Linked DNA regions of Ramlibacter pinisoli. Each later gene encodes a partner of the first gene's protein in a complex. Links are inferred from orthologs where the notes say so. Each region holds a gene or a part of one and is shown in the gene's direction. Other genes may lie near its edges.

Region 1 (8,162 bases):
GCTCGCGTTCGACAGCCTGGTGCACGTGGCCAAGGCGCTGCAGGTGATGGACGTGCGCCAGCCGGTGCGGCTGGCCGTGGTCAGCGCCGGCGGCCAGCCGGTCAACGGTGCCCGCGTGCAGCACCCGGTGCGCAGCCTGGCGCTGGGGCCGGTGCGGGTGATCCCGCGCGAGGTGCCCAACGTGTCCACCGTGCTGGTCGACCTTGATCCGGCGGAAGCCGCCGGCACGGCACCGGCACGCGCCATCGTGGCCGAGTGCCGCACGCCGACGCCATCCGACCTGGTCGGCTGGCGCGACGGCGCGCGCTGGATCGCGCAGCTGGTCAAGCCGTCCGCGACGGCGGCCGCCGCCAAGCCCCTGGTGCGCGAGGGCGGCGTGTACCTGGTCACCGGCGGCCTGGGCGGCATCGCGCTCGAGCTCGCCGGCTTCCTGGCGCAGCGCTACCGCGCGCGGCTGGCACTGGTCAGCCGTCGGACCCTGCCCGCACGCAGCCAGTGGGACACCCTGGCCGGCGGCACCGGCGAGCAGGCGGCGCTGCTGCGCCGGCTGCTGGCCCTGGAGGCCGAGGGCGGCGAGGTGGCGACCTTCGCCGCCGACGTCGCCGACGCGCCGGCGATGGCCCGCGTGCTGGCCGACGTGCGGCAGCGCTGGGGCGCCGTGCACGGCGTCTTCCATGCCGCCGGCACGCTGCAGGACGGCCCGATCGCGACCAAGACGGGCGAGGCGATGCGCCAGGTGCTGTCACCCAAGGCGGCCGGCGCCCAGGTGCTGCACGAACTGCTGCCGCCGGGCGAGCTCGACCTCTTCGCGCTGTTCTCGTCGACCAGCGTGTTCCTGGGCCCGCCGGGCCAGGTCGACTACGTGGCGGCCAACGCCTTCCTGGACGCCGTTGCGGCCGCGCGGCCCGACGGGCTGGCGATCCACTGGGGCATCTGGGCCGACACCGGCATGGCCGCGCGCGCCTACGGCCGCGCGGCGCCGCCGGCGGTCTCGCCCGGCGACCACCACCCGCTGCTCGGGACCCAGGTCGACGACGACACCGGCACCGCCTTCGAGGCCACGTACGGCGCCAACGACCTGTGGGTGCTGCGCGAGCACCGCGTGGCCGACCGTTCCGTGCTGCCCGGCACCGCCTACATCGAGATCGCGCGCGCCGCGATGGCCCAGCTGCACCCCGGCGCCGGTGTCGAGATCCGCTCGCTGTCGTTCGAGGAGGCGATGGTGTTCGAGCCCGGCGCCAGCCGCCAGGTGCGCATCGACCTGCGACGCGGCGGCGACGGCTACGAGTTCCTGGTGCGCAGCCGCAGCGACTCGGCCGAGCCGTGGCAGCAGCATGCCCGCGCCACCGTCGCCCGCCTGCGCGGCACGCTGGCGCCGCACGCCCAGCGCCCCAGCGGCAGCTGGCGCGAGGGCGAGTTGCCGCAGGGCGGCGTCGAGTTCGGACCGCGCTGGCACAACATCGCGCGCATGCAGCTGGGCGGCAAGCACGGCGTGGCCGAGATGGCCCTGGCCGAACGCTACGCCACCGACCTGCAGCCGTACGCGCTGCACCCGGCGGTGACGGACATGGCCTGCACCTTCGGCCTGCAGCTGCTCGACCCGGCGCAGCGCAAGGACATGCTGTTCGTGCCGCTGTCGATCGACCGCATCCGCATCGTGGCCCCGCTGCCGCTGCGCAGCATCAGCCGGGTGGAACTGCGCTCGCCGCCGCAGGATCGCTTCGCCGCCTTCGACGTCAGCCTGCACACGCCCGAGGGAGCGCCGATCGCCACCTTCGAGGGCTTCAGCCTGCGCGGCATCGATCCCAACGCCATGTCGCGCCATGCCCATGCGCGGCGCGAGCCGACGCTGGCCGAGGCGATGCTGGCGTGCGGCCTGCGCGCCGAGGAGGCGCCGGCGCTGTTCGAGCGGGTGCTCGGCGGCGGCGCACGCGACGTGGTGGTGTCGTCGCTGTCGCTGTCGGCGATCCGGCGTGCCATGAGCGACGCCGCGCCCAAGCCGCTGCCGGTGGCCGCCACGCGCGCGCCGGCCGCCAACGCGGCCTCGCTCAATCCGGTGGAGACGGTGATCGCCGACGTCTGGCGCGAGCTGCTGGGCGTGGACGAGGTGGCGCGCGAGGACGACTTCTTCGCGCTCGGCGGCCACTCGCTGGCCGCGGTGCGGCTGTTCGCCCGCATCCGCAAGCAGTGGAACATCGACCTGCCGCTGGCGACGCTGTTCCAGGGCTCGACGCTGGCGGGGCTGGCGACCATCGTCGCGCACGCCGGCAACCTCGACACCACGATGCCGGGACAGCAGGCGCCGGCGGCGGCACCGGCCTCCAACGTCATCCAGCTGCCGCGTGCCTGGTCGCCGCTGGTGCCGATCTGCAAGGGCGCGGACGACCGCCGGCCGCTGTTCTGCGTGCACGGCGCCGGTGGCAACGTGCTGAACTTCAAGGTGATCTCGGACCGCCTGGGCCCGCAGCAGCCGTTTTACGGCCTGCAGGCCCAGGGCGTGGACGGCCGGCTGCCGCCGCTATCGACCATCGAGGACATGGCGGCTCAGTACGTCGAGGCGATCCGCGCGGTCGATCCCACCGGGCCGTACCGGCTGGCGGGCTATTCGGCCGGCGGCGTGATCGCCTACGAGATGGCGCAGCAGTTGCGGCGCGACGGCGCCCGGGTCGAGACCATCCTGATGATCGACACCCTGTCGCCCACCGCGGCGACGGCCAAGGTGCCGCTGCTCGAGAAGATCTGGCTCAAGCGCCACTGGACGCTGGACTTCGCGCTCGACTGGCCGGTGCGGCGCCGGCGCGGCCGCCAGATGCAGCACAGCTACCAGCTGGCACTGGAGAAGCTGGCCCGCGGCGAGCCGCTGCCGCCGGAACTGGTGGACTTCCACCTGTTCCGCAACTTCACCGACGCCCAGGCGCAGTACCGGCCGGAGCCCTACGACGGCGAGGTGGTGCTGTTCAAGGCGGCGCAGGCCGAGACGCTGTACCTCTACGCCGGCCCGACGCTGGGCTGGGACCAGCACGCCACCGGACCGATCCGCGTCACCCGCATCGGCGGCTCGCACTTCACCATGATGGCCGAGCCCGGCGTGTCGGAGGTGATCGAGGGCATCCGGCGCGAACTCGCCCGCCTGGACGGCGAGGGCGATGCCGGCTCGGCCGACGGCAAGCGGCCGGGACAGCGGCCGGTGGTGACGGGAAGCTTCATCAGCCCCGTGGCCTAGCGGCCCTGGCCGGCGGCGAACGGCGCCCGGGCGCCGTTCGTCCCGTGGCCGGGCGCCGCACGGGCATTCGCCATCGGGTAATGTCGGCCGCATGACGACCTCCCCCTGGCGCCTGGGCTGGCGCACCCTGTGGCGCGACCTGCGCGCCGGCGAACTGCGCCTGCTGGTGGTGGCCGTGACGCTGGCGGTGGCCGCGCTCACCGCGGTCGGCTTCTTCGCCGACCGGCTCAAGGGCGGGCTGTCGCGCGACGCGCGCCAGCTGCTCGGCGGCGACACCGTGGTGGTGAGCGACAACCCGACGCCGGCGGCGTTCGCCCAGCGCGCGCGGGCGCTCGGGCTGCAGGCCGTCACCAACACCCAGTTCCCGACCATGGCCCGGGCCACCGAGGCCCAGGGCGGCGCGGCCCGGCTGGTGACGCTCAAGGCGGTCGAGCCGGGTTACCCGCTGCGCGGCCAGCTCACCGTGGCCGCCACGCCCGAGCAGGCCGGCGCGCCCACGCGCGACATCCCGCTGCGCGGCGAGGCCTGGGTCGACCGGGCCCTGCTGGAGGCGCTGGGACTGGCCCCCGGCGATCCGCTGCTGCTGGGCGACGCCCGGCTGCGCATCGGACGCGTGATCCTGCTGGAGCCCGACCGCGGCACCGGCTTCTCGTCCTTCGCGCCGCGCGTGCTGCTCAACGCCGCCGACCTGCCGGCCACCCGGCTGGTGCAGCCGGCCAGCCGCGTCACCTGGCGCTTCGCGGTCGCCGGCGACGACGCACCAGTGCGCGCCTTCACCCAGTGGGCGCAGGCCGAGGCCGCGCGCGCCGCGGTGCGCGGCGTGCGCGTCGAGTCGCTCGAGAGCGGCCGCCCGGAGATGCGCCAGACGCTGGAGCGGGCGGAGAAGTTCCTCAACCTGGTCGCTCTGCTGGCGGCGCTGCTGAGCGCGGTCGCGGTGGCGCTGGCGGCGCGCGGCTTCGCCACCCGGCACCTGGACGACTGCGCGATGCTGCGCGTGCTCGGACAGCCGCAGAGGACCATCGCGCTGGCGTACGGGCTCGAGTTCGCGCTGGTCGGCCTGGCAGGCAGCGCGCTGGGCGTGGCGCTGGGCTACGCGGTGCACTTCGTGTTCGTGATGCTGCTGTCCGGGCTGGTCGAAGCCAGCCTGCCGGCCGCCACGCTGTGGCCGGTGGCATTCGGGCTCGGCATGGGCCTGACGCTGCTGTTCGCGTTCGGGCTGCCGCCGGTGCTGCAGCTGGCGCAGGTGCCGCCGCTGCGCGTGATCCGGCGCGACGTCGGCTCGCTGAAGCCGGCCTCGGCCGCGGTGCTGGGCATCGGCGTGGCCGGTTTCGCCACCCTGCTGCTGGCGGCCAGCAGCGACCTCAAGCTCGGCGCCATTGCGGTGGGCGGCTTCGCTGGCGCCGTGCTGCTGTTCGCCGTGCTGAGCTGGATCGCGGTGAAGGTGCTGCGCGCCTCGGTGAACGAGGCCACGGCACCGCGCTGGCTGGTGCTGGCGACGCGCCAGCTGTCGGCGCGGCCGGTCTACGCCGTGGTGCAGGTCAGCTCGCTGGCGGTCGGGCTGCTGGCGCTGGTGCTGCTGGTGCTGCTGCGCACCGACCTGGTGGCGAGCTGGCGCCGGGCGACCCCGCCCGATGCGCCCAACCGCTTCGTCATCAACGTCATGCCGGAGCAGGGCGACGCCTTCCAGCAGGCGCTGCGCGCCGCCGGGGTGCAGCGCTACGACTGGTTCCCGATGATCCGCGGCCGCCTGGTGGCGGTGAACGGGCGCGCCGTCGGCCCTGACGACTACGTCGAGGACCGCGCCAAGCGTCTGGTCGACCGCGAGTTCAACCTGTCGCACAGCGCGACCCGGCCGGCGCACAACGCGGTGGTGGCCGGGCGCTGGACGCCCGAGGAGCGTGGCGGCGCCAGCGTGGAGGAGGGCATCGCGCAGACGCTGGGTCTGAAGCTGGGCGACCAGCTGCGGTTCGACATCGGCGGCCTGCAGGCCGAGGCCCGGGTGACGTCGCTGCGCAAGGTCGACTGGGGCTCGATGCGCGCCAACTTCTTCGTCATGTTCCCGGTCAGCCGTCTGCCCGACGTGCCGGTGACCTACATGACCGCCTTCCGCGCGCCAGAGAAGCCGGGCTTCGACAGCGCGCTGGTGCGGGCCTTCCCCAACATCACCGACGTCGACATGACCAGCACGATCAACCAGGTCCAGGCGGTGCTGGACAAGGTGGTGCGGGCGGTGGAATTCCTGTTCGGCTTCACGCTCGCCGCCGGGCTGGTGGTGCTGTTCGCCGCCGTCACGGCCACGCGCGAGGAGCGCGCGCGCGAGTTCGCCATCATGCGGGCGGTGGGTGCCCGGGGGTCGCTGCTGCGCCAGGTGCAGCGGGCGGAACTGGCCGGGGTCGGGCTGCTGGCGGGCTTCCTGGCCAGCACGGTGGCCGTGGGGGTGGGCTGGGGGCTGGCGAAGTACGTGTTCGACTTCGCCTGGACTGCCTCGCCATTGGTGCCCCTGGCCGGGGCGCTGGCCGGCGCGGCGCTGGCGCTGGCGGCCGGCTGGTGGGGCCTGCGCGAGGTGCTGCAGCGTCCCGTGGTGGACACGCTGCGCCGCGCCACGCTCGACTAGGCCGGGAAGGTCAGCGGGCGGCGGCCTTGGCCAGGGCGGCGCGCGCCGCCTGCTCGGCCCGGATGCCGGCGTCCAGCGGCGAGCGGCACAGGCCGGCGTGCTCGTACTGCAGGTTCTCGTACAGCTCGGCCAGTTCGGGGGCGGCCGCCAGCAGGGCCTCGAGGCCGGCATCGTGCGGGTGGTTCTCGAGTTCGGCCGTGATGTGGTGCACCAGCGAGCGGTACTGCTCGGGATCCACGGGCACGCTGCTGCGCTCCAGCCGGCGCAGCACCTGCGCCAGCGTGACCAGGTTGCGGTGGGTGGTCAGCGGGGTGTTCATGCCATGGCAGCTGGGGCCCGGGCCCCGGAATGCAAGCCGCGCGCTGCGACAATGGCAGCCATGCAGACCGAGGACAAGCCGCCGTTCGACACGCCGTACGAATGGATCGGTGGCGAGGAGAAAGTGCGGGCGCTGGTCGAGCGTTTCTACGACCTGATGGACCTGGAGCCGCGCTATGCGGCCCTGCGGGCGGCCCACGCCACCACCCTGGAGAACGCCCGGCAGAAGCTGTTCTGGTTCCTCAGCGGCTGGCTGGGCGGGCCGCAGCACTACACCGACCGCTTCGGCCACCCGCGCCTGCGCATGCGGCACATGCCGTTCGCGATCGGCATCCAGGAGCGCGACCAGTGGCTGGCCTGCATGGACCAGGCGATGGCCGAGACGGGCGTGGACCCGCGGTTGCGCGAGCGGCTGCGCAATTCGTTCTTCCAGACCGCCGACTGGATGCGCAACATCGGCGCCTGAGCCCGCGCCAGCAATGAAGGCCAAGTCGCTCCAGGACCTGCAGGCGATCCAGCGCAAGCTGGCCGAACAGCAGCAGGCCGCCGCCGAGCAGGCAGCGGCGCGGCGCGAGGCACAGCGCAAGGCCGAGGCCGAACGCAACCTGTTCGTGCGCGCCGCCGGCCAGGTGCAGCGGCTGCGCCACCCGCCCCGGGTGCTGCTGGAGCGGGACCAGCCGCCACCGATCCCGGTGCAGCAACAGCTCGACGAGCAGCGCGTGCTGGCAGAGTCGCTCAGCGACGAGTTCGACGCCAGCACCCTGCTCGATGTCGACGATGCCCTGAGCTTCCGCCGGCCCGGGGTCGGCCTGGACGTGACGCGCAAGCTGCGCAAGGGCCACTGGAGCATCCAGCGCGAGCTCGACCTGCACGGGCTGCGGCGCGAGGACGCGCGCGAGGCACTGGCCGGCTTCATCCGCGAGGCGCACCGGCAGGGCGTGCGCTGCGTGCGCGTGGTGCACGGCAAGGGCCTGGGCTCGCCGGGCAAGACGCCGGTGCTCAAGGGCCGCGTGCAGGCCTGGCTGGTGCAGAAGAACGAAGTGCTGGCGTTCGTGCAGGCGCGCGGCGACGAGGGCGGGGCCGGCGCGCTGGTGGTGCTGCTCAAGCCCCAGGGTCCCGAGCGCTAGCCGCAGGCCGTCACAGCAGCCCTTTCTCCGCCATCGACAGGGCCCCGCCGGGCGCCACGATGACGTGGTCGAGCACGCGGACGTCGACCAGCCCCAGCGCCGCCTTCAGGGTCTGCGTCAGCGCCTCGTCGGCACGCGAGGGCTGCACGGTGCCGCTGGGGTGGTTGTGCGCGAGCACGACGCTGGCCGCATGGTGGGCCAGGGCCCGCACCACGATCTCGCGCGGGTAGACCGAGGTCTGCGTCAGCGTGCCGCGGAACAGGATCTCCAGTTCGAGCAGCCGGTTCTGGGCATCCAGGAACATCACCGCGAAGACCTCGTGCGCGTGGCGCGCCAGGTGCAACTGGAGGAAGTGCTTGACGGCATCGGGCGAGCCGAACACCTCCCGGGTGCGCAACTGCTGGGCCATGGCCCGGCGTGCCAGTTCCAGCACGGCCAGCAGCTCGGCGCGCTTGGCCGGGCCGCCCAGCCCCTTGATGCGCTTGAGGTCGGCGGGCCCGGCGTCCAGCAGCCCGGCAAGGCCGCCGAAGGCATCGACCAGCTCCTGGGCCAGCGCCAGCACGCCCTTGCCGGCCAGCCCGGTGCGCAGCAGCAGGGCCAGCAGTTCGGTGTCGGACAGCGCGGCGGGCCCGCGGGCGAGCAGCTTCTCGCGCGGGCGGGCATCCAGGGGCAGGGACTGCAGGGTCACTGCCGCGCCGGCGGCGGGGCAGTGGGCACCCACCTAAAATCGGGCCTGTTCACCGAGAGTTCCATGTCGTCATCCCTGCCCCGCGTCGAGCCGGGTTCCTTCCTCACGCTGCACTACCGCCTGGCCGGTCCGGGCGGCGACATCATCAACACCTTCCGCGACAAGCCCGCCACTTTGACGCTGGGAACCGGC
Region 2 (6,840 bases), 1.6 Mb from region 1 along the record:
CTGACGCGCGAGGAGTTCGTGGAGGACTGGGCCGTGGCGCAGATCATGCCGGGGCCCAACGTCGTCAACCTGTCGCTGATGATCGGCGGCCGCTACTTCGGGCTGCGCGGCGCGCTCGCGGCCCTGGCGGGCATGCTGGCCGCCCCCCTGCTGGTGGTGCTGACGCTGGCCCTGCTCCATTCACGCTTCGCCGGCAACCCGCACCTGGCTGCCGCGCTGCGCGGCATGGGCGCCGTCGCGTCCGGCCTGATCACGGCCACGGGGCTGAAGCTGTTCACGGCGCTGCGCAGGCACCCGCTCGGTGCGCCGGCCTGCGCCCTGCTGGGCGCGGCGAGCTTCGCCGGCATCGCGCTGCTGCGCTGGCCGCTCGCCTGGGTGCTCCTGAGCCTGGGCACGGTGGCGTGCTGGCTCACGTGGCGCAAGCTGGGGCAGCCGCAATGAGCATCGTCATGACCCCGGCCGATTGGCTGTCGCTGCTGCTGCACTACCTGCTGCTGTCCGTGCTGTCGGTGGGCGGCGCGATCACCACCGCGCCCGACATGCACCGCTTCCTGGTCCAGGAGAAGTCGTGGCTCTCCGACCCGCAGTTCAGCGCCTCGGTCGCCATCGCCCAGGCGGCGCCCGGCCCCAACGTGCTGTTCGTGGCCCTGCTAGGCTGGAACGTCGGGCTGAATGCCGGCGGCACGGCCACCGCCTGCCTGGGCCTGCTGCTGGCCATGGTGGGCATCCTCGTGCCCAGCGGCACCATCACCTACCTGGCGTCGCAATGGGGCCACCGCAACCGCGAGCTGCGCGCCGTGCGGGCCTTCAAGCAGGGGATGGCGCCCATCGTCATCGCGCTGCTGATCGCCACCGGCTGGGTGCTGGCAACCGGCACCGAGCCGAAGCTGGCCGACTGGCGCCTGTGGCTGCTGGCGGCCGTCACCGCGCTGCTGGTGTGGCGCACCCGCATCCACCTGCTGTGGATGCTGGGCGCGGGTGCCCTGCTGGGATGGTTCGGCGTGCTGTGAGCGCCGCCGCGGCTCAGTGCGGGTTCTCGAAGAACAGGTAGTTGGCGTGCTCGCCGACCTCGAAGTAGACCTTCTTCTCGCCCGGGTCGACGACGAAGTTCAGGTTCTCGTCCAGCACGCCGTAGCCGAAGCGGTAGGCCCGCGCCGCGTTGTCGTCGGTGCCCAGCGCGGTCGACAGCTTGTCGACCCGCAGGAAGCGCCGCACGAGCTTGTCGCCCGCGTAGACCTCGAGCACGCCGTTGGTGCCGGTCCAGTTCTGGATGTCGCGCCCCAGCTTGTTCTGCTGCTCCTGCGTGCAGGCCGCCAACAGCAGCGCCGCGCCCAGCAGGGCCATCGTCGTCTTGGTCTTCATGCGCCATCCTCCAGCAGTTGCGGCAACAGCGTCGCCGACGTGCCGCGCAGCACCGCGTGCGCCGCATCGTCGAGGTCGCTCGGCCCGGGGTTTACCACCACCATGCGCGCCCGCTCCGCGGCGGTGCGCGCCAGGCCCGCCGCCGGGTAGACCACGCCGCTGGTGCCGGCCACCAGCATCAGGTCGCAACTGCGGGCCGCCTGTTCGGCGGCCGCGAGCACCTCGGCCGGCAGCAGTTCGCCGAACCACACCACCGCCGGCCGGCGCAGGTTGCCGCACCGGCCGCAGCGCGGCGGCCGGCCTTCCTGCGGCGGCAAGGCGGTGCAGCAGGGCCTGGGGCGATCGAGCCAACGATCGTCCTGCAGGGTGCCGTGCAGCGCGAGCACGCCCGTGCTGCCTGCGCGCTGGTGCAGGCCGTCGACGTTCTGGGTGATGAGGGCCAGCCGCCCTGGACGGGCCTGCTGGAAGCGGGCGAGCGCCCGGTGGCCGGCATTCGGTTCGACCCGCGCCACCATCGCCCGGCGCATCACGTACCAGTCCCAGACCATCCCCGGGTCGGCCCGGAAGGCCTGCTCGGTGGCCAGGTCCTCGGGCCGGAAACGTGCCCACAGGCCGGTCTGGGCATCGCGGAAGGTCGGCACGCCCGACTCCTGGCTCACGCCGGCGCCGGTGAGCACGGCGATGGAGGTCGCCCCGCGCACCCACTCCCGGACGTCGGCGAGGCTCATGTCCGCTGGCGCAAGGCCTCGTACAGGCAGATGCCGCTGGCCACCGACACGTTCAGGCTCTCGACGGCGCCGCGCATCGGGATGGACACCAGCTCGTCGCAGGTCTTGCGCGTGAGCTGCCGCATGCCCGGCCCCTCGGCGCCCAAGACCAGCGCCACGGGCGCCTTCAGGTCGGCCTGGAACACGGTGCGTGGCGCATCGTCGCTGGTGCCGATGCACCAGATGTCGCGCTCCTTCAGCTCGCCCAGCGTGCGTGCCAGGTTGGTGACCATGAAGTACGGCACCGTCTCGGCCGCGCCGCTCGCCACCTTGGCGACGGTGGCGTTCAGGCCGACGGCATGGTCCTTCGGTGCGATGACGGCATGGGCGCCGGCGCCGTCGGCCACGCGCAGGCAGGCACCCAGGTTGTGCGGGTCGGTCACGCCGTCCAGCACCAGCAGCAAGGGCGGACCTTCGACGGTATCGAGCAGGTCGTCCAGCGAACGCGCGGCCGGCAGCGGCTCGACCCGTGCCGCCACCCCCTGGTGGCCGTGGCTGCCGGCCAGCTTGGCGATGCGCAGCGCGTCGGCTTCGATCAGCCGCACGCCGGCTTCCCGTGCCCGCTCGAGGAACTGCCGCATCCTCGCGTCCTTGCGCGCCACCTCGTAGTAGACCTCGACGACGGACTGGGGCGCGGTCTTCAGGCGCACGCCGACGGCGTGGAACCCGAAGAGGACTTTGGCGGTGGACATGGGACGATTATCGATGGGAGGAAGAAAGGGGACTTCCGTCCGCAGGAGGCGCAGAAGGAACGCAGTGGGACGCAGAACGACGACGAAGTGGGGGTTGCCGTTCGCAGCACTCCCTCCCTCCTTGGACGTCTTCCGCGTCGTCTCCTTCTCTTTTTGCGCTTTCTGGGTACCGGTGTCCGCGCCCGCTCCCGATTCCGTTCCCGCTCGCGCTCCCGCCGTCAGGCCACGACCGTTCCCGCCTCGATCGTGATGCGCCGTTCGCAGCGCGCCGCGATGGCGCGGTCGTGGGTGACGAGCACGAGCGTGGTGCCGCGCTCGCGGTTCAGCTCGAACATGAGGTTCATCACCGTCTCGCCGGTGGCGAAGTCCAGGCTGCCGGTGGGCTCGTCGGCCAGCAGCACCGCCGGCTCGACGACGAAGGCGCGGGCCAGCGCCACGCGCTGCTGCTCGCCGCCCGACAGCACCTTGGGATAGTGGCCGAACCGCTCGGCGAGCCCCACCCGCGACAGCATCTCGCCGGCCGACCGGCGGGCGTCGCGGCGGCCGGCCAGCTCGAGCGGCAGCATCACGTTCTCCAGCGCCGTGAGATTGCCCAGCAGCTGGAAGCTCTGGAACACGAAGCCGACCTTCCGCGCCCGCAGTGCGGCACGGTCGTCCTCGTCGAGGGCGAACAGGTCCTCGCCGTCCAGCCGCACCGTGCCGCGCGTGGGCGTGTCCAGGCCGGCCACGATGGACAGCAGCGTGCTCTTGCCCGATCCCGAGGCGCCGACGATGGCGGCGGTTTCCCGCGGGGCCAGGGAAAAATCGATATCACGGAGAATGTCGAGGGTGCCGGTCGAGTCGGTCACGGACTTGTGGACGTGGTCGACGGCGATGATGGATTCCGGCATGGACGAAAGGATGAGGTGGATCGCAGGGACTTTATCGTGACGCTGGCAGCCGCCCTCGGGGCCGGTGCCTTGCACGCCGCCGAGCCGGCCACGCTGCTGGTCGTCGGTGATTCGTTGAGCGCCGAGTATGGCCTGCGCCGCGGTACCGGCTGGGTGGCCCTGCTGGAGAAGCGGCTGGCCGAGCAGAAGCTGCCGGTCAAGGTCGTCAACGCCAGCATCAGCGGCGACACCACGTCGGGCGGCCGCTCGCGGCTGGCGCCCCTGCTGGCCCAGCACCGGCCGACCCACGTCGCGATCGAGCTGGGCGCCAACGACGCGCTGCGCGGGCTGCCGCTGGCCATGACCGAGGACAACCTCTCGCGCATGACCGAAGCGGCGCAACAGGCCGGGGCCCGCGTGCTGCTGGTGGGCATCCAGCTGCCGCCCAACTACGGCGCCGACTACGGGGCCAGGTTCGCTGCGCTGTACGAGCAGGTGGCGCGGCGGCACAAGGCTGCCGTGGTGCCCTTCCTGCTCAAGGGCGTGGCCGACGCGCCCGATGCCGAGCGGCTGTTCCAGGCCGACCGCATCCACCCGACCGAACAGGCCCAGCCGACCATCCTCGAGAACGTCTGGCCCGAGTTGCGCAAGCTGCTCCAGGCCGACACGGGCAAGGCGATGCCGCCAGGGGAGCGCAAGCCTTGACCGTTCGCGTCATTGCCGCCACCGAAGCGGCGCAACGGCTGTCCGAGTTCAGCCAGGTGATCGACGCGCGCAGCGAGTCCGAGTACGCCGAGGACCGGCTGCCGGGCGCGGTCAACTGGCCTTCGCTCAACGACGAGGAACGTGCGCTGGTCGGCACCCTCTACAAGCAGGTCAGCCCGTTCGAGGCGCGCAAGCGCGGCGCCGGGCTGGTCGCGGCCAACATCGCGCGCCACATCGAGCGCGAGGTCCAGGACAAGTCGCGCGAATGGCAACCGCTCGTCTACTGCTGGCGCGGCGGCAAGCGCAGCGGCGTGCTGGCCGACCTCCTCGACCAGATCGGCTTCCGGGTCACGCTCGTCCAGGGCGGCTACAAGGCGTTCCGCAACGCCGTCCTGGCCGACCTGCCGGTGCTCGCGCAGCGGCTGCAGTACCGGGTGGTGTGCGGCCTGACGGGATCGGGCAAGACCCGGCTGTTGCAGGCGTTGGCGCGCCAGGGCGCGCAGGTGCTCGACCTGGAGGCGCTGGCGCAGCACCGGGGCTCGGTGCTGGGGCTGATGCCTGGCGAGGTGCAGCCCAGCCAGAAGCAGTTCGACATGCGGATCTGGGAGCAGCTGCGCGCCTTCGACCCGGCACGCCCGGTCTACGTCGAGAGCGAGAGCAAGAAGGTGGGCAACGTCGCGGTGCCCGAGCCGCTCATCCTCGCGATGCGGGCCAGTCCCTGCCTGCGGGTGGACCTGCCGATCGACGAGCGGGTGCAACTGCTGCTGGAGGACTACGACTGGTTCGTGCGCGACCCGGAATTCTTCTGCGGCCGCCTGCAGGCGCTGGTGGAACTGCGGGGGGCGGCGGTGGTGCGCGGATGGCAGGAGGCGGCGCGCGCCGGGCAGGTCGGTGAGGTGTTCCGGGAGTTGCTGGAGAAGCACTACGACCCGGGCTACACGGGGTCGATCCAGCGCAACTTCAAGCAGTACGGCCAGGCCGGTGCGCTGACGCCAGCCGGGCGCTCGGCCGAGGCGATGGATGCCGTGGCGAGCGAGCTGCTGGCCCCGGACGGATGAAGCTCAGGACTGGGGCGGCTGGGCCGTCGGGGCGGAAGGCACGTCGTCGCCGGCAGGCTGCTGCTGCTCGGGTTCACCGGGGACGCCGGCCTTCCGGTCGGCTTTGGCCTTGAGCTTGTCTTCCTTCTTGCGCTTCTTGGCCAGCTCTTTCTGCCGCTTCTCGTATCCGTAGTTGGGTGATGGCACTCGCGTTCCGCTCCGTTGGGGGTGATGGCCCCAATGTACGCGAAATCCCCGCGCACGCCAGCGCTCAACCGAGCACCTGCAGGGCCTGTTCGAGGTCGGCCTGCAGAGCCGCCGGCTCCTCCAGTCCGACCGAGAACCGAACCAGTGTGCCGCGGTACGGCCAGCTGCCCGGCCGGCGCATCGAGAGGATGTCGTAGGGCACGACCAGGCTTACCGGGCCACCCCAGGAATAGCCGAGCTTGAAGAGGCGCAGCGCGTCGCAGAACGCATCGACGCGGTCCGGCGCATGGCGCTCGTGGAACACGACCGAGAACAGGCCGGCCGCAAGGCCATCGGCGCCGCACAGTGCCTGCCAGTGGTTGTGGCCCGGCGAGCCTTCCAGCGCCGGGTGCAGCACCTGCGCCACCTCGGGGCGGCCCTGGAACCAGCGCGCCAACTGCCGGGCGGCGGTGTCGTGGGCCCGGTACCGCAGCGGCAGGCTCGGCAGCGAACGCAGGACCATCTCGACATCGTTGCCCCCGACGCCCCACCCCATGCGCATGTGGGTGAGCTTCAGGCGCACGTGCAGCGCCTCGTCGCGCGTGACCACGCAGCCCATGAGCACGTCGCCGCCGCCGCTCGGGTACTTGGTGAGCGCCTGCACGACGATGTCGGCGCCACAGGCGAAGCCGTCGAAGGCCAGGCCCGCACCCCAGGTGTTGTCGAGCGCCGTGGTGATGCCGCGCGCCCGGCAGGCGCCGACGAGCGCCTGCAGCGGGGGGAACTCCATCGTCACCGAGCCGGGCGCCTCCAGCCACACCAGCCGCGTCTTGGGCCCGATCCGTCGCATCAGGTCGGCCGGGTCCATGGCGTCGTAGCGCTGGTGCGTGATGCCCCACTGGTGGAGTTCGCCTTCGGCCAGGGCCCGCGAGGGGCCATACGCGTTGTCCGGCAGCAGCACTTCGTCGCCGGCCGCCAGCAGCGACAGGTCGACGTTGGCAATCGCCGCCAGCCCGCTCGGCACCAGCAGGCATTGGAGGCCGTGCTCCAGGGCGGCGATGCGCTCCTCCAGCTGGAACGTGGTGGGCGTGCCGTGCAGGCCGTAGGTGTAGCCGTGCTTGTGGCGCCAGTCGCGCGCGCGCAGGGCGGCGACGTCGGAGAAGATGACGGTGGAGGCCTTGTAGACCCCTGCCTGCGGGGCGGCGAAGCCTTCCGGCGGACG

The links. Proteins that work in one complex are often made in the same cells at the same time.
Region 2: the proteins of GON04_RS09440 (region 1) and GON04_RS01725 are in contact, whole or in part, in a cryo-EM structure (PDB 9GE8), measured with the Escherichia coli proteins. The link is inferred for Ramlibacter pinisoli from one-to-one orthologs.

Annotation. Positions count from the first base shown.
Region 1 is NZ_WSEL01000003.1:1,701,134-1,709,295, reverse strand. What follows is about bases 3,002-6,075. They hold GON04_RS09440 (ABC transporter permease), read left to right. Parts: upstream 3,002-3,314; coding sequence 3,315-5,837; downstream 5,838-6,075. Other genes in these bases: GON04_RS09435 (hypothetical protein), read right to left, coding at 5,848-6,075; GON04_RS09445 (type I polyketide synthase), read left to right, coding at 3,002-3,223. Also shown: more of GON04_RS09445, read left to right, coding at 1-3,001; more of GON04_RS09435, read right to left, coding at 6,076-6,156; GON04_RS09430 (group II truncated hemoglobin), read left to right, coding at 6,217-6,621; GON04_RS09425 (Smr/MutS family protein), read left to right, coding at 6,635-7,282; RadC family protein, read right to left, coding at 7,293-7,970; GON04_RS09415 (FKBP-type peptidyl-prolyl cis-trans isomerase), read left to right, coding at 8,034-8,162.
Region 2 is NZ_WSEL01000003.1:110,282-117,121, forward strand. Bases 2,567-5,560 are described here. They hold GON04_RS01725 (arylesterase), read left to right. Parts: upstream 2,567-3,726; coding sequence 3,727-4,395; downstream 4,396-5,560. Other genes in these bases: rlmB (23S rRNA (guanosine(2251)-2'-O)-methyltransferase RlmB), read right to left, coding at 2,567-2,821; GON04_RS01720 (ABC transporter ATP-binding protein), read right to left, coding at 3,040-3,711; mnmH (tRNA 2-selenouridine(34) synthase MnmH), read left to right, coding at 4,392-5,453; GON04_RS01735 (hypothetical protein), read right to left, coding at 5,457-5,560. Also shown: GON04_RS01695 (chromate transporter), read left to right, coding at 1-441; GON04_RS01700 (chromate transporter), read left to right, coding at 450-1,010; GON04_RS01705 (hypothetical protein), read right to left, coding at 1,024-1,362; GON04_RS01710 (SIR2 family NAD-dependent protein deacylase), read right to left, coding at 1,359-2,090; more of rlmB, read right to left, coding at 2,087-2,566; more of GON04_RS01735, read right to left, coding at 5,561-5,639; GON04_RS01740 (PLP-dependent transferase), read right to left, coding at 5,704-6,840. UniProt on the Escherichia coli protein: TesA is a multifunctional esterase that can act as a thioesterase, lysophospholipase and protease.